Regions from separate parts of the Cellulosimicrobium sp. SH8 genome, predicted to be linked through region 3. Evidence: riboswitches for the same ligand, from Rfam matches in the RefSeq annotation. Region 3 holds a riboswitch; each other region holds the start of a gene.
The links. A riboswitch is a leader RNA that binds a small molecule or an ion and turns the genes downstream of it on or off. The one in region 3 is predicted to bind thiamine pyrophosphate.
Positions count from the first base shown of each region.

Region 1: it holds a riboswitch for thiamine pyrophosphate, as region 3 does, so the genes downstream of both, NF338_RS20625 (thiamine ABC transporter substrate binding subunit) here and thiO (glycine oxidase ThiO) in region 3, are expected to answer to the same signal.
Region 2: it holds a riboswitch for thiamine pyrophosphate, as region 3 does, so the genes downstream of both, NF338_RS20745 (TenA family protein) here and thiO (glycine oxidase ThiO) in region 3, are expected to answer to the same signal.
Region 4: it holds a riboswitch for thiamine pyrophosphate, as region 3 does, so the genes downstream of both, thiD (bifunctional hydroxymethylpyrimidine kinase/phosphomethylpyrimidine kinase) here and thiO (glycine oxidase ThiO) in region 3, are expected to answer to the same signal.

Region 1 is NZ_JAMXMH010000017.1:23,178-27,379, forward strand. Features, by position in the region: gene NF338_RS20615 (ABC transporter permease) at 1-540, opposite strand, end outside; gene NF338_RS20620 (ABC transporter ATP-binding protein) at 540-1,421, opposite strand; TPP riboswitch at 1,598-1,702, shown strand; gene NF338_RS20625 (thiamine ABC transporter substrate binding subunit) at 1,785-2,888, shown strand; gene NF338_RS20630 (ABC transporter permease) at 2,956-4,202, shown strand, end outside.
Region 2 is NZ_JAMXMH010000018.1:4,440-8,641, reverse strand. Features, by position in the region: gene NF338_RS20760 (VOC family protein) at 1-232, opposite strand, end outside; gene NF338_RS20755 (alpha/beta hydrolase) at 353-997, opposite strand; gene NF338_RS20750 (VOC family protein) at 994-1,920, opposite strand; TPP riboswitch at 2,010-2,134, shown strand; gene NF338_RS20745 (TenA family protein) at 2,125-2,877, shown strand; gene NF338_RS21015 (helix-turn-helix domain-containing protein) at 2,984-3,460, shown strand; gene NF338_RS20735 (DUF6882 domain-containing protein) at 3,550-4,202, shown strand, end outside.
Region 3 is NZ_JAMXMH010000013.1:153,255-157,456, reverse strand. Features, by position in the region: gene NF338_RS18225 (glycosyltransferase family 4 protein) at 1-63, shown strand, start outside; gene guaA (glutamine-hydrolyzing GMP synthase) at 68-1,681, opposite strand; gene thiE (thiamine phosphate synthase) at 1,725-2,450, opposite strand; TPP riboswitch at 2,503-2,582, shown strand; gene thiO (glycine oxidase ThiO) at 2,587-3,960, shown strand; gene thiS (sulfur carrier protein ThiS) at 3,966-4,199, shown strand.
Region 4 is NZ_JAMXMH010000010.1:222,737-226,938, reverse strand. Features, by position in the region: gene NF338_RS15300 (ABC transporter ATP-binding protein) at 1-413, shown strand, start outside; gene NF338_RS15295 (quinone oxidoreductase family protein) at 423-1,442, shown strand; gene NF338_RS15290 (hypothetical protein) at 1,439-1,720, shown strand; gene thiD (bifunctional hydroxymethylpyrimidine kinase/phosphomethylpyrimidine kinase) at 1,755-2,684, opposite strand; TPP riboswitch at 2,677-2,768, opposite strand; gene NF338_RS15280 (hypothetical protein) at 2,877-3,077, shown strand; gene NF338_RS15275 (YceI family protein) at 3,089-3,763, opposite strand; gene NF338_RS15270 (SDR family oxidoreductase) at 4,029-4,202, opposite strand, start outside.

The DNA.
Region 1 (4,202 bases), on a different contig from region 3:
CACGCGCACGGGGTGCACCGCGTCGCCGAGCACGACGTCGGTCGTGTCGCCCACGGCGAGCCCGGACGCCTCGAGCGTCGCGGACTCGAGCGCGACCTCGCTGCCGTTCTCCGGCGCCCGGCCGTCGACCACGCGCGGCCCGGGGTCGCGCGGGTCGTACCCGATCGCCATGCTCGGCGCCTGCGTGCTGAGCACGGCGGTGCCGTCGGCGCCCACGAGGACGGCGGGGCCGCTCACCTCCGCGAGCGCGAGGTCGACGTCGTCCCGCTCGTCGAGCGTGCCGGCCAGGTCGGCCGGGACCAGGCTCCGGGAGCCGCCGAGCTGCGCCGGGTCCTCGAGCGCGGACCCGGCGGCGGACGCGCCGCGCACGTACGCGTCGGCCTGGATCGACGACGCGACGATGCCGTCGAACGTCGACGCGAGCATCGCGCGCAGCGCGAACGTGCCCGTGACGAACGCGACGCCGATCGTCACCGCGAGCACGGACAGCACGAGCTGTGCGCCGTGCGCGCGCACGCCGCGCAGCGCGATCCGGCCCATCATCGGACGGCCGCCGGTTCGGACGCGGCCGGGGCGGCGTGCGCGCCCGTCGGCGCCGCCGGCGTGAGGGCGCCGAGCGTGTCGAGGACGGCCTGCGGCGTGGGGTCGCGCAGCTCGGTCACGAGCCGCCCGTCCGCGAGGAACAGCACGCGGTGCGCGTACGACGCCGCCGTCGGGTCGTGCGTGACCATGGCGACGGACTGGCCGAGGTCGTCCACCGAGGCGCGCAGGAAGCCCAGCACCTCGGCGGCGGCGCGCGAGTCGAGGTTGCCCGTCGGCTCGTCCGCGAACACGACCGCCGGCCGGGACACGAGCGCCCGCGCGCACGCGACGCGCTGCTGCTGCCCGCCCGAGAGCTCCGCCGGGCGGTGCCCGAGCCGCGGGCGCAGGCCGACGGCGTCGACCACGCGGTCGAACCACTCCCGGTCCACGGGCCGGCGCGCGACGGCGAGCGGGAGCACGATGTTCTCCTCCGCCGTGAGCGTCGGCACGAGGTTGAACGACTGGAAGACGAACCCGATGCGCGTGCGCCGCAGCCGCGTCAGGCGCCGCTCGCTCATCGCCGAGACCGTCTCGCCGTCCACGACGACGGTCCCCGCCGTGGGGGAGTCCAGCCCGGCGAGGCAGTGCATGAGGGTCGACTTGCCCGACCCGGACGGGCCCATGATCGCGGTCAGGCGCCCCCGCTCGAGGTCGACGTCGACGCCGTCCAGTGCGCGCACCGTCGCCTCGCCGCGCCCGTAGGTCTTCACGAGGCCCCGCGCGGTGGCGATCACGGGACGCTCCGGCGTGGTCCCGGAGGCTCCTGCGGTTCCCGTGGCGTGCTCCGCGGACGTGACGACGGTCGTCGTCGCACCCGTCGTCCCAGGTCTGCTGCTCATCGGTCCTTCTCCTCCTGCGTCGTCGGCCGGGGATCCCGGACCGGTCGTCTCGACCCTCCCGCGGGGGTGCACCCCCGGGCATCGGGGACCGGCCCGGACCCTTCCCCGGTCGCCGCAGGGCCGCTCTCAGGGTTCTCTCAGGGGGATTCCCGAGGGGCGGCCCGGTGTAGGCTCGAGGTGAACGACAGGGGAGCTCCTGGAGGAGCTGAGAGTGCGGACCACCGCAGACCCTCGAACCTGATCCGGTTAGCACCGGTGGAGGAAGTCGGGAATCTCGATCACCTGCTCGTGCGGTCTCCCGCGCTCGCCCGAGCACGGGCCGTGCGAGCCGGTGGACCCCTCCTGAACGTCCTGGGAGGACACATGCAGCGCACGACCGCCCGCACCCGCCGGGCCTGGTCCCTCGTCACCGGCGCGGGGACGACCCTCGCCCTCCTCGCGCTCGCCGCGTGCGGCAGCGGCGACGACGCCACGTCAGGCTCGGGAGGCGACGACGCGTCGTCGGGCACCGGGGGCACGGTCACCCTGGTCACCCACGACTCCTTCGCCGTGAGCGACGAGGTCCTCGCCGCGTTCGAGGAGCAGAGCGGGCTCACCGTCGAGCAGGTCGCTCCCGGCGACGGCGGCGCGCTCGTCAACCAGCTGATCCTCACGAAGGACTCCCCGCTGGGCGACGTCGTGTTCGGGATCGACAACACGTTCGCGTCGCGCGCGATCGACGAGGGCGTGCTCGACCCGTACACGCCGGCCGACCTCGCGGACTCCGCCGCGCAGTACACGGTGGGGGACGGGGGAGAGCTGACGCCCGTCGACCTCGGCGACGTCTGCGTCAACGTCGACCACACATGGTTCGCCGACGCCGGGATCCCGGAGCCCGTCTCGCTCGAGGACCTCGCGAAGCCGGAGTACGAGGACCTCCTCGTCGTGACCAACCCCGCGACGTCGTCGCCCGGTCTCGCGTTCCTCCTCGCGACCGTCGGCGCGTTCGGCGAGGACGGATGGGAGGACTACTGGACCGACCTGCGCGCCAACGGCGTCAAGGTCGTCGACGGCTGGTCCGACGCCTACTACGTCGACTTCTCCGGCTCCGAGGGCGCCGGGCCGCGCCCGCTCGTGCTGTCGTACTCGACGTCGCCCGCGTTCACGCTCACCGAGGACGGCTCCGCGTCCACGACCGGTGCCCTGCTCGACACGTGCTTCCGCCAGGTGGAGTACGCGGGCGTGCTCGCGAACGCGAAGAACCCCGAGGGCGCGCAGCAGCTCGTCGACTTCCTCGTGAGCGAGGCGTTCCAGGCCGACGTGCCCGGTCAGATGTACATGTACCCCGCCGACGACTCCGTCGCGCTCCCCGACGGCTGGGCCGAGTTCGCCCCGCTCGCCGACGAGCCCTTCGAGGTCGCCCCCGCCGACATCTCGGCGCACCGTGACGAGTGGATCAAGGCATGGACGGCGACGGTCGTCGACTGACCCCCGTGTCGCGAACGACCAGGGTTCTCCTCCGCGAGGTAGAGCCCTGGTCGGCCGAGGTAGAGCCGTGGTGAGGGACCGGGCGGTCCGGCGGGGCGGCGTCGGGCGCGCGGCCCTGTGGGGTCTGGCGGCGGCGGTGCCGTTGGTGTTCCTCGGGGTGTTCTTCGCGTGGCCGGTGGTCACGCTCGTGGCGCGCGGGTTCGTCGGGGACGACGGCGGTCTCGACCTGTCGGGGTTCGCGGAGGTGTTCTCCGAGCCCCGGACGTGGCGCATCCTCGGGCTGACGCTCTGGCAGGCGGTGCTCGGCACGGCGTTCTCGGTGCTGCTCGGCGTGCCCGGGGCGTACGTGCTGTACCGGTGCCGGTTCCCCGGGCGGAGGGTCCTGCGCGCGCTCGTCACCGTGCCGTTCGTGCTCCCGACCGTCGTCGTCGGCGTCGCGTTCCGGTCGCTGCTCGTGCAGGGCGGCCCGCTCGGGTTCCTGCGGCTCGACGAGACGTTCGCGGCGATCGTCGTCGCGCTCGTGTTCTTCAACTACTCGGTCGTCGTCCGCACGGTCGGCGGGCTGTGGGAGCACCTCGACCCGCGCGCCGAGCAGGCGGCGCGGGCGCTCGGCGCGACGCCGTGGCGCGCGTTCCGCACCGTGACCCTCCCGGCGCTGACTCCCGCCATCGCGAGCGCCGCGTCGATCGTCTTCCTCTTCTGCGCGACGGCGTTCGGCGTCGTCCTCGTGCTCGGCGGGATCCGCTACGGGACCATCGAGACGGAGATCTGGATCCAGACCACCCAGTTCCTCGACCTGCGCACCGCGGCGGTGCTCTCGGTCGTGCAGCTCGTGGTCGTCGCTGCGGCGCTCACCGTCGCGAACCGCACGCGGGCGCGGCGCGAGCGAGCTCTGAACCTGTCCTCGTCGGCATCGTCGGCGCACCCGCTGCGGCTGTGGCGCGACGGCCGCCCGACGGGCGACCTCGCGCCCGCGGCGCTCACCGCGGCCGTGGTCGTCGTGCTGGTCGGACTGCCGCTCGGCACGCTCGTCGTGCGCTCGTTCCGCGTCCCGGGCGGCGGCTGGGGGTTCGACAACTACGCGAACCTCGGCACGACGGGCGGGCGCAACGCGCTGTCCGTCACCGTGTGGGAGGCGGCGGGCAACTCGCTGCGCACGGCGGCGCTCGCGACCGTGCTGGCGGTGGTGATCGGCGGTCTCGTGGCGCTCGTCGTGTCGCGGCGCCCGCGCTCGCGCGGGGGCCGTCGCGCGATCTCCGTGCTGGACTCGGTGTTCATGCTCCCGCTGGGGGTGTCTGCGGTGACCGTCGGCTT
Region 2 (4,202 bases), on a different contig from region 3:
GGTCGCAGTCGTCGACGTACACCCACAGCGCGGTGCGCGCGACGCCTGCGGGCATCGTGCCGTCGTCGAGACCGATCCCGAGCGGCGACCCGCCGACGTGCACGCTCACGTACACGGGCGGGCCGTCGGCGGGGAACGCGTACTCGACGGTCCCACGCAGCAGGTCGCGGTAGAAGACGAGCGACTTCTCCACGTCGGCCACGGAGAGGATCGGGAAGAGGCTGCGGAACATCGGCCTGGCTCCTCGGTGCGCACGGCTGGGTGTGCTCCCATCGTGCGCCCCTGACGCCGGGCGCGCGTCCCGGCGGGGGCCGCGCCCGGTGTCTCCGGGGGCGGCCCGCCCGTGCCCGCGTCAGGCCGCCGCGTTCCCCACGGCGTCGTCGAGGAAGGCTCGGACGTCGGCGAGCTCGCGCGCGTCGATGCCGTGCGCGAGGCCGGGGTAGACGCGCTCGACGAGCGTCGAGCGGCCGGGCAGCCACGCGGCCGTGCGGTCGATCGCGTGCGGGGCGATGACGCGGTCCTCGGCGCCACGGCCCCAGAACACGGGCGGCCGGGACGCGGCGAGCGCGGCGTCGGCGGGCTGCTCCGCGCCCTGGACGAACCCGCCGAGGACGACGGTCGCCGCCACGCGCTCGGGGCGCGTGCGCAGGAGCTGCGTGGCCATGAGCCCGCCCTGGGAGAACCCGACGGGCACGACCTGCCGCTCGGGCACGAGCTCGGCGTCGACCCAGGCCCAGACTGCCTCGGTCGCGCGGGCCACGGGCTCCGGGTCGGGGTCGCCGGGTGTGACGATCGGGAACCACGCGAAGCCGCCGTGGGGGAGGGCGAGCGGGGCGCGGAGCGACACCCACGGGGCGCCGAGGTGCGGGCCGAGGCCCGCCAGGTCGTGCTCGTGCGAGCCGAACCCGTGCAGCAGCACGACGACGGGCCCCGCGGCGGGCGGACCCGCTGGGTCGGCGTCGGAGCGGACGGCGACGAGGGCGGCGGGAGCGCTCATCGCGCGAGCAGCTCGTCGGTCGTCGTGCCGGGCACGGCCAGCGTGACGCGCGTGCCCCACGGGTCGTGCACGACGACGGAGCGACCGTCGTCGGCGTGCTGCAGGCCGCGGGCCTTCAGCCGGGCGACGAGCGCGTCGAGGTCGTCGCGGCCCGGGACGGTGACCGCGACGTCGCCGAGCCCGAGGCTCGCGGCGCGCGGGCCGGCGCCGGCGCTGTTCCAGACGTTCATCGCGACGTGGTGGTGGTACCCGCCGGCGGACGCGAACAGGGCGCCGCTGTACTCGGTGACGGTGGCCTCGAACCCGACGGCGTCGACGTAGAAGTCGCGCGCGGTCGCGATGTCGCCGACCTGCAGGTGGACGTGGCCCACCCGCCCGGCGAGGGCGGGCCCGGCGTCGACCGCGTCCTGGGACAGGTTCGCGCGCAGGTACGCGTTGGGGTCCAGGTACTCGGTCGCCATGAGGATCTGCCCCCGCTCGCGCACCCACGTCTCCCGCGGGCGGTCGGTGTACAGCTCGACGCCGTTGCCCTCGGGGTCGGTGAAGTAGAACGCCTCGCTGACGAGGTGGTCGCTCGACCCGACGAACGCGCCGCGGCGGTCCTGCGCGGCACGGTAGACGGTCGCGGCGAGGCTCGCCGCGTCGTCGAAGAGGAACGCGGTGTGGAACAGCCCGGCCTGGCGTCGGTCGACGGCGGGCAGGCCGGGCGTGTGCACGAGCCGCAGCATGGGCGTCGTGCCGCGGCCGAGGACGCGGTGCACCTCGGTGCCGCGCGAGCGCTCCTCGAGCGGGGCCAGCGCGAATGCGCCCGTGTAGTAGGACGTCATCTGCTCGAGGTCGCCGACGCGCAGCGTGACGGCGTCCATGCTCGTGGACGGGGACAGGAGGCGGTCGGTCGGCGCGCCCGGGGTGCTCGTGGTCATGTCTGCTCCAACTTGTTGTCGCTACAACTATATTCCCACACGCCGCCGGATGCTCCCGACGCGGGCCGTGCTTCCTTGCTAGGGTCGCGGCGAACCACGCGGGGCGTCCCGCCCGGGCAGCCGGGCCGAGGGACTGAGACGAGCGGTACGGCCGCCCGGACCCGTCGAACCTGATCTCGCTAGCACGAGCGGAGGAACGTGGGCATGACGACGCCTGCTGCCATCACCCTGAACCCTGTCCTCGCGGACGACCCGACCGCGCTCGTTCGGCCGGGGGAGACCGGCTTCACGGTCGACCTCGCGCGCCGGTACGCGCACCTCTTCGACGAGTTCTACGACCACCCGTTCCTCGCCGGCCTGCGCGACGGGTCCGTCGAGCCGGCCGCGGTGCGGCACTACGTCGGCCAGGACCACCAGTACCTCACGGCCTACCTGCGCTGCTACGGGCTCGGCATGGCGCTCGCTCCCGACCGCGAGTGGGCCGCGTACTTCCACGAGAAGGCCGGGTTCCTGCTCGACGACGAGTCGCACGCGCACCACGCGATGTGCGACTTCCTCGGCGTGACGTACGAGGAGGCGCAGACGAACCGCCTCGCCCCGGGCGCCCAGGCGTACGTCGACCACATGCTCGCCGCGGGCCGCGACTCCCTCGGCGTGCTGCTCGCCGCGCTCCTGCCGTGCCCGTGGACCTACATCTGGTCGGCGCGGCGGTTCTGGCTCGGCGAGCGGGAGACGACGCCCGGCGCGATCGCGGACGACCACCCGCTCGCGGGCTGGTGGGAGTTCTACGCCGCCGAGCGGACCGAGGGCGTCCTGGCCGACCTCCGGTCGCGCCTCGACGCGCTCGCCGCCGACGCGGGCGAGGCGGAGCGCGCCCGCATGGAGCGCGCGTTCGAGCTGAGCTGTCGGCACGAGATCCGGTTCTGGCAGATGGCGTGGACGCTCGAGCGGTGGTGACGCCCCTCCCGGACCGGTGAGCCGCCCGACGTCGGGCCTTACGCCAGCAGCAGATCCTCGCCCGGGTGCCTCGGCACCCGGGCGAGGGCGCGGGTAGCGTGACCGCATGGACGCGACGAGCGCGGTGCCGAGCATGGCGGCGAGCCCCCGGCCCCGAGAGGGTGGGCGGCCGGAGCCGCTCCTGCGGCACGTCATCGGCGGGATCCTCCGGCGGGCCCGGCTCGCGCAGGGGCGCACCCTGGTCGACGTCGCGGCCTCCGCGCGCGTCTCGACCGCCTACCTGTCCGAGGTGGAGCGCGGTCGCAAGGAGGCGTCCTCCGAGGTGCTGGCCGCCGTCTGCGGCGCGCTCGGCCTGCGCCTCGTGGACCTCGTGGCCCGCACGGGGGAGGAGCTGCGCCCCGTCGCCCCCGTGCGCGTGCTCTCCTCCGTCCGCGAGCGCGGCGCGCTCTCCGCGCCGCGGCACCCCGCCCCCGCCGGCGAGCCCGTGCGCGACCTCCCGGTCGCGCGCACCACGCTCGCGACTCCCACGCTCGCGGCGCGCCCGCCCGCGCGCGCCGCCGACGTCCTGCTCCTCGCGGCCTGAGCCCCGCGGGTCGTCACGCACCTGGCGCTCCCGCCGGCACCGCGTGTCGCGCCCCGGTGCGGCGAGGTGGACGCCGTTACCGTCGAGGCATGACGGAGCCGCAGACCGCGCACGGCACGGCAGAGCAGACCGCCCCGGTCCTCCAGGAGCTCGTCGACGACGCCGCGTTCCTCTCGCACGAGCACCAGCTCCACCTCGTCGACCACCACGGCGACGACGCGTGGGGCGCCGAGATGACGACGGGCACGTTCACCTTCACCGCTGACACCGGCGAGACGACGACGTGCCGGCTCCAGTTCCTCGGCACGGCCGCGCCCGGCCCCGGGAGCTGGATGTGGGCGTGGAACAACGTCAACGACTTCCCCGACGACGTGCTGCGCGCCGCCGAGAAGACCCGCGAGACGGGCCTGCGCGAGGCGGCGGAGGCCGAGCTGCCGCTCACCGACGACCTCCCGTACCGCCTCGCGCTCGCGGCCAAGGCCGTCACCGGGTCCTGGACCCACTACAGCGCCCCCGTCGGCGGGGGGACGCGCGCGTGGTTCCTCCTCGACGCCGACGGTCTCGCGCTGCCCGCGCCGAGCGTGCCGCGCGTCGTGCGGGTGCTGAGCGAGGGCCTGCTGTCCGTCACGGTCGTCGACCACCGCCGCGCGGTCGCGTCCTACGCGGCCGCGCGCGGGCTCGAGACGTCGGACGACGACGGCGCGCTCGTGCTCGTGCTTCCTGACGGGAGCGTGGCCGTCCG
Region 3 (4,202 bases):
GAGGCAGCATACGAACGGGCCGCGACGATCGCCGTGGATCGTCGGGCCCGTCCGTCCCGCTAGGGGGTCACTCCCACTCGATGGTGCCCGGGGGCTTGCTCGTCACGTCGAGCACGACCCGGTTGACCTCGGCCACCTCGTTGGTGATGCGCGTCGAGATGACGGACAGCACGTCGTAGGGCAGGCGCGTCCAGTCGGCCGTCATCGCGTCCTCGGACGAGACGGGGCGCAGCACGATCGGGTGACCGTAGGTGCGGCCGTCGCCCTGGACGCCGACCGAGCGCACGTCGGCGAGCAGCACGACCGGGCACTGCCAGATCTCGTTGTCGAGCCCGGCCTTCGTCAGCTCCTCGCGCGCGATCGCGTCCGCGGCGCGCAGCGTCTCCAGGCGGTCCGCCGTGACCTCGCCGACGATGCGGATGCCGAGGCCCGGGCCGGGGAACGGCTGGCGGGCGACGATCTCCTCGGGCACCCCGAGCTCGCGGCCGACCGCGCGGACCTCGTCCTTGAACAGGGTGCGCAGCGGCTCGACGAGCGAGAACTGCAGGTCGTCGGGCAGGCCGCCGACGTTGTGGTGGCTCTTGATGTTCGCCGCGCCCTCGCCGCCGCCCGACTCGACGACGTCCGGGTACAGCGTGCCCTGGACGAGGAACTTGACCTCGGCGCCGTGCTCGCCCGCGTCCTCGACGATCTGGCGCGCGGAGTCCTCGAACACGCGGATGAACTCGCGGCCGATGATCTTGCGCTTCGTCTCCGGGTCGCTGTGCCCGGCGAGCGCGGTGAGGAACCGCTCCTTCTCGTCGCGGATGACCAGGTTGACGCCGGTCGCCGCGACGAAGTCGCGCTCGATCTGCTCGACCTCGCCCGCGCGCATGAGCCCGTGGTCCACGTGCACGCACGTGAGCTGGTCGCCCACGGCGCGCTGCACGAGCGCCGCCGCGACCGCGGAGTCGACGCCGCCGGAGAGGGCGCAGATGACGCGCGCGTCGCCGACCTGGGCGCGGATCGCCGCGACCTGGTCCGCGATGACGTTGCCGGGCGTCCAGTCCGGGGCCAGTCCGGCGCCGTCGTACAGGAAGTGCTCGAGCACCGTCTGGCCGTGCGCGGAGTGCTTGACCTCGGGGTGCCACTGCACGCCGTACAGGCGGCGCGTGGTGTCCTCGAACGCCGCGACGGGCGAGCCGGCGGACGTCGCGAGGACCTCGAAGCCCTCGGGCGCACGGTGCACCGCGTCGCCGTGGCTCATCCACGTGGTCTGGTTCTCCGGCGTGCCGTCGAGCAGCACGCCCGCGGCGCACACCTCGACCTCGGTGCCGCCGTACTCGCGCAGGCCCGTCTGGGCGACCTCGCCGCCGAGCGCCTTCGCCATGGCCTGGAACCCGTAGCAGATGCCCATGACGGGCACGCCGGCGGCGAACAGCGCCGGGTCGACGAACGGCGCGCCGGTCGCGTACACCGACGACGGACCGCCGGAGAGGATGATCGCCACCGGGTCCTTCGCGAGCATCTGCTCGACCGTGAAGGTGTGCGGCACGATCTCGGAGTAGACCTTGGCCTCGCGCACACGGCGCGCGATGAGCTGCGCGTACTGGGCGCCGAAGTCGACGACGAGCACGGGCCGCGGGGTCGCGGCGACCTCGGCGGTGGTGGGGGTGTCGGGAGCGGTGGCGGGTGACGTCACCGGTCCAGGATAGTCGCCGCGCGGCGGGCGACCGTCACGCGTCTCAGGCGTCGGTGCGCTCGCCGGGTCGCGCGGCGGCTCGTCCTGCCACGCGCTCGCGCAGCGCGCGCGCGGCACGCTCCGGGTCCGGCGCCTGCGTGATCGCCCGGACCACGACGACGCGGTCCGCACCGGCGTCGAGCACCGCGTCGAGCCGGTCCAGGTCGACCCCGCCGATCGCGAACCACGGCGTGCCAGGCCGCGTCGCGGCGACCGTGCGCAGCAGGTCGAGCCCGACTGCGGCACGCCCCGGCTTGGTGGGCGTCGCCCACAGCGGGCCCACGCAGAAGTAGTCGACGTCCGGGTCCGCCTCGGCCGCGGCCGCCTGGTCGGCCGAGTGCGTGGACCGGCCGAGCGCGGGTGCCGCGCCGAGGAGGGAGCGCACCGCGGAGACCGGCAGGTCACCCTGACCCATGTGGACGACGGGGGCCCCGGTGAGCCGTGCGACGTCGGCCCGGTCGTTCACGGCCCACAGGGCGCCGTGCTCCGTCGCGACCCGTGCGACGAGCTCCTGGAGCTCGAGCTCGCGCGCCGCGTCGAGCGTCTTGTCGCGGAGCTGGACCACGTCGACCCCGCCCGCGAGCGCCGCCCGCAGGAAGTCCTCGAGGTCGCCGCGCTCCTCGCGCGCGTCCGTGCACAGGTAGAGGCGCGCGTCGGCGAGGCGGGCGCGCACGTCGTCAAGTGCCGACGGGGCGGGGGCGGCGGGCGTGGCGAAGGTCTCGGGGCTCACCCGCCGGAGCCTAGCCGCGGCGGGCCCGGGGCAGGCGGTACTGTGGCCGACAGCACGGGAGCCCCGCACGGGGCTGAGAGGGCGTCGGAGCCGACCGTCGAACCTGATCTGGGTCATGCCAGCGAAGGGAGCGCGCATGCACACCCCTGTCCGTCCTGGGCCCCGCTCGCCGGGAGCCGGTCCCGCCGTGCCCGACGGCGCGCGCGACGTCGTCGTCGTGGGCGGCGGGATCGTGGGGCTCGCCGTCGCGTGGCGCGCCGCGCGCGCGGGGCTGAGCGTCACGGTGCTCGACCCGTCGCCGGGCGACGGCGCGACGCACGCCGCCGCCGGGATGCTCGCCCCGGTCACGGAGGCCGACTTCGGCGAGGACGACGCACTGCGCCTGCACCTCGCCGCCGCCGGGGCGTGGCCCGGCTTCGCCGCCGACCTGCGCGCCGCGACCGGGGCCGACGTCGGGCTGCGCACCGCGGGCACCCTCACGCTCGCCTACGACGCCGACGACCTCGCGCTGCTCCGCCGCGTCCTCGCCCTCCACGCGGAGCACGGCCTCGCGTCGCACGAGCTCACCGTCGCCGACGCCCGCCGACGCGAGCCGTACCTCGGCCCGCGGGTCGCGGGCGCGGCGTGGGCGCCCGAGGACCACGCGGTCGACCCGCGCGCGACGCACGCGGCGCTGCTCGGCGCGCTCGGCGCGGGCGACGGGCCGGGGACGGTCCAGGGCGTCGGCTCTCGCACCGCGGCGCGCGCCGTCGTCGTGCGGGCGTCCGCGACGCGGCTCGCGCTCGGCCCGGCCGGGCAGGTCGTGGGGGTGCACGACGACGCGGGCCGGCTCCACGCCGCGGGTGCGGTCGTCGTCGCGGCGGGCTGGGAGTCCGGCGCGCTGCTCGCGGACGTGCCGGGCGTCGTCGTACCGACGCGCCCCGTCAAGGGACAGACGCTGCGCCTCGACGCCGGGCCGGACCTCGCGCTGGAGCACGTGGTGCGCGGGGTGGTGCAGGGGCGGCCGGTGTACGTCGTGCCGCGCGACCCCGTCCCGGACGGGCAGGGTCACGGCTGCGCGGGGCACCGCGAGGTCGTCGTCGGGGCGACCACCGAGGAGAACCCCGACGACCGCCGCGCGACCGCGGGCGGCGTCTTCGCCCTGCTGCGCGACGCGCGCGCGCTCCTGCCCGGGATCGACGAGGCGGCGCTCGTCGACGTGACGCCTCGGGCCCGCCCTGCGACCCCGGACAACCTGCCGCTCGTCGGCCCGACCGCCGTCCCGGGGCTGCACCTCGCGACGGGGCACGGCCGCAACGGCATCCTGCTCGCGCCGCTCACCGCCGACGCGGTGGTGGCCGGGCTCACGGGTGCCGCGCTCCCGACCGACGTCGCCGCCGCCCTCGCCCCGACCCGCACCGACCGCTTCGCCGAACCCGGGGTCGCTCCCCACGGCGAGCCCGACCTGGGGAGCGATCCCGGGTTCGACGCCTCCCGGGCGGGCGCCTTCTCCACGACGACACCGAGGTGATCCCCGTGACCGCACCTGCTCCGACCGCGCTCGTCAACGGCGAGCCGTACCCGCTCGCCGCCCCCGTGCACCTCGAGCAGCTCGTCGCGGCGCTCGTGCCCGCGTACGTCGCCGACGGGACGCCGCAAGGCGTCGCCGTCGCCGTGGACGACGCCGTCGTGCCGCGCGGCTCGTGGGCGACGACCGTCGTCGCGCCCGGCGACCGCATCGAGATCGTCACCGCCGTCCAGGGCGGCTGAGGA
Region 4 (4,202 bases), on a different contig from region 3:
TCCTGCCCGATCCCGCCCTCCTGCTGCTCGACGAACCGTCCACCGGGCTCGACGTCGCCGCGCGCGAGCAGCTCCTCGAGACGCTCGACGCCGTGCGCGCGACCCGGCCGCACGTCGCCTCGGTGCTGGTGACGCACCACCTCGAGGAGCTGCCGACCACGACCAGCCACGCGCTCCTGCTCGCGCACGGCCGCGTCGTCGTCGCGGGAGCCGCGGAGGACGTGCTCGTCACGGAGCACGTCACGCGCTGCTTCGACCACCCGGTGCACGTCGAGCGCCGGTTCGGGCGCTGGCACGCGACGGCCGGGCACGCGCGTCCGCCCCGCCTCGTCGGCGACGACGCGGCCGCCCTCGGGACGGCGTCCCGCGCCGTGGCAGACCCGGCTGCGGCCCCGGCAGCCGCTCGACCCTAGGCTGGGGCCATGCACGCGATCGTGGCCCGCGCGGCGGGCGGCCCCGACGTCCTGGAGTACACCGAGCTGACCGACCCCTCGCCGGGTCCCGGGCAGCTCCTCGTCCGGTCCGCCGTGGCGGGCGTGAACTTCATCGACACGTACAAGCGCTCGGGCGTGTACGCGATGGAGTACCCGCACGTCGTGGGCAGCGAGGGGGCGGGCGTCGTCGCCGGGCTGGGCGACGGCGTCGAGGGGTTCGCCGTCGGCGACCGCGTCGTGTGGACCGAGGCGCCGGGGTCGTACGCGGACCTCGTCGTCGTGGACGCGGCGCAGGCGCTGCACGTCCCCGACGCCGTGTCGCTCGAGGACGCGACCGCCGTCGCGCTCCAGGGCCTCACCGCGCACTACCTGTGCACGTCGTCGTACCCGGTCCGCCCGGGCGACCGGGTGCTCGTGCACGCGGGCGCGGGCGGCGTCGGGCTGCTCCTGACCCAGATGCTCGTCGCACGCGGGGCGCACGTGATCTCGACGGTCTCGACACCCGAGAAGGCGGAGCTGTCCCACGGCGCGGGCGCCGAGCACGCGATCCAGTACACGGCGTTCGCGGACCTCACCGCCGAGCTGCCCGAGGTCGTGCGCGGGCTCACGGGCGGCGAGGGCGTCGCGGCGGTGTACGACTCGGTCGGCAAGGACACGTTCGACGCGTCGCTCGCGTCGCTGCACCGCCGGGGCACGCTCGTGCTCTACGGGGGCTCGTCCGGCCAGGTCCCGCCGTTCGACCCGCAGCGCCTCAACGCGGGCGGGTCGCTCTTCCTCACGCGCCCCAAGCTCGCCGACCACACGGCGACGCGGGCCGAGCTCGTCGAGCGCGCGACCGAGGTGCTGGGCGCGGTCGCGGGCGGCACGCTGCACGTGCGCGTCGGCGCCACGTTCCCGCTCGCCGACGCCGCCGACGCGCACCGGGCGCTGGAGGGCCGCGCGACCACGGGCAAGGTCCTGCTCGTCCCTGACGCAGCGGCACGGGCCGCGGGCGCGGGCACCGCGTGAGCTGGGACTGGGTGCCCGCGCGGCCGGGCGAGGAGGACGGGTCCGACGGCGGCCCCTCCCCCGCCCTGCGCCGCGCCGTGACGGTCCTCGCCGTCCTGCTCACCGCGGCGTTCGCCGTGTACTGGGTGACGGTCGGCCTCCGCCAGCAGGCGGACGCGTGCGTCGCCGACCGCCCCGAGGGCGTCGCGATCCGTGACGTCGACACGCGGTGGCGCTGGTCCCCGCCGGGCTACGACTGCGTCTACGCGACGGCTGAGGAGGACGTCGCACGCGCCTGACCCACGTGCCGATGGCTCGTGCGCGGGTCGGCGCTCAGTGCGACGCGACGGGCGACGTCGCGTGCAGATGGTCGACCGGCCCGCGGCCCGTCCCGACCCGCAGCGCGGCACCGGCCCGCAGCGCGGCCGTGAGCCACTCCTTGGCGTCGCGCGCGGCATCCTCCCAGCCGTCGCGCTGCGGTCGCAGGGCTGCGAGCGCCGCGGAGAGCGAGCACCCCGTGCCGTGGGTGTGCGGCGTGTCCACGCGCACCGCGTCGAACGTCGCCACCACCGACGCCGTGCCCAGGGTCGTCCCTGGCACCACGAGCGCGTCGGGCGACGTCGCGCCCGTGAGGTGACCGCCCTTGAGCAGCACGACGGCGCGGCTGGTCCCCGCGTACGACGTCGCCTGGCGCAGCGCGTCGTCCCACGTCGTGGCGACGTCCTGCCCGGCGAGGACGGCCAGCTCGGGGAGGTTGGGGGTGACGACGTGGGCCCGCGCCGCGAGGTCGCGCACGGCCTGCTCCGCGCCCGCGTCGAGCAGGCGGTGCCCCGACGTGGCGACCATGACGGGATCGAGGACCACCCAGGGCCGCGGGAGACCGACGCGGGCGCGGGCGGTGGCGAGCGCGTCGAGCCACGCCCCGATCTCGCGCGCGTTGGCCTCGTCGGCCACCATGCCGATCTTCACGGCGTCGATCTCGACGTCGTCGGACACCGCGTCGAGCTGTTCGCGCAGGAACGCGGGTCCGGGGACGTGCACGGACCGCACGCCGTGCGTGTTCTGCGCGACGAGCGCCGTCGTGACGGCCATGCCGTAGGCGCCGTGCGCGGCGAAGGACTTGAGGTCCGCCTGGATGCCCGCGCCCCCGGTCGGGTCGGTCCCGGCGATCGAGAGGACGCGCGGACGCGAGGGGCGGGCACCGGTCCTGCTGTCGGGACCGGGCGGGCAGGCGGGGTCGTGCTGGGGCAGGGCGAGCGTCATCGCCGGACATCCCTTCGCTGGTACGAGCCAGAGCAGGTTCGACGGGTCTCATCTCAGCCCTCGCGGGCACCCCGTGTCGCTCGCCATGCTACGTCCTGGGCGCCGGAGGGTTTCACCCGTTCTCGTGCGCGAGAACTCGTGCGCGACGGCGTCCTCCTGGGTATGCCGCACGACCGACCCTCCCGCCGCCCCGTGCCGGGCTCCGCGACGCCGCTGCGTCGTCCGGTCCCCGCCCGCTGGACGACCGTCGACCGCCGCGGCCGCCGCGTCGTGCTCACCGGCGTCGTGACGCACGAGGACGGCGACCGTGTCGCCTTCGAGCACGCCCACCCCGTGCGCGGCGTGTGGCACGTCTGGGTCGCCCGTGCGGCGGTCGTGCGCGACGCACCCTGACGGACCGGACGTCAGGCCTGGTGGATCGCCTCCCCCGCGATCTCGAGGCCGATCTTCTTGCCGACGAGGAACCCCCCGGTCTCGAGGAGCACGTTCCAGACGAGGCCGAAGCTCTCGCGGTCGATCTCGGCCGCGGCGTGGAAACCGAAGATGTCCCGGCCGTAGGGGTCGCGGCGCGCGCCCCCGTACTGCATCGACAGCGTGGTCCGGTGCGTGACGCCCCGGACGGTGAGCAGCCCGTCGACGAGGAAACGTCCCGCCTGCGCCGCCCGCGGCTGCACCCGCTCCGGCGCGAGCTCGGCACGCTCGGGCGAGCGGTTCCGCAGCCGCGCCCACGCGAGGATCTGGTCCTGCTGCTCGCCCTGCCACGTGACCGACGTGCTGCGGAACTCGATCGTCGGGTAGGCGTCGACGTCGAGGAAGTCGGGGCTGCGCAGGTGCGCGTCGCGCTCCTCGTGGTGGGTCGTGAGGCTCGCCGTCTCGATGGTCGCGGAGACGGCGGACGCGAGCGGGTCCTCGCCGACCAGGATCGTCGCGCGCGCCCGGGTGAACTCGCCCCGGACGGGCGACACCATCATGTGCATCCCGGTGAACCCGATGCGCTTGTGCGCCTCGTCCAGGGCGTAGGTACCGGCCTCGGGAACGGTGAGGCCGTTCCACTGCCGGACAGGGCGTGCCGTCGTCATCCGTCGCTCCCAGGCGTCGTCGAGCCGCGACGTCGGTGTCCGCCCGGTACTTGGTCAGGTGTCCAGGACAGCATCCCCGATGAGTGAGTGAAGTTTCAACCAGATGCCGGGTGATCTCCCCCGCGCACGCGCCGTCCACGGCCCCTGGGAGCCGCAGTCCCTGGGCGCACGAGCGCCGCCCGACCCGGAGAGGTCGGACGGCGCTCGTCGAGCTGCGGCGGGTCCGCGACGCCCCCGGGTGGTCGCGTCCGGCGCCGACGGGACCTCAGCGCGCCGGGAGCTCTCCCGGCATCGGGTCGTCCGCGCCCCAGCGCGTGACGCGCAGCCGCCGCGCGTCGGGGCCGGGCAGGGCGTCTCCGCGGTCCAGGGCCTCCTCGGCCGCGGCGCGCAACGACTCCGGGGAGTCGTGCGTCACGCGCACGAACGCGCCGGAGAACGC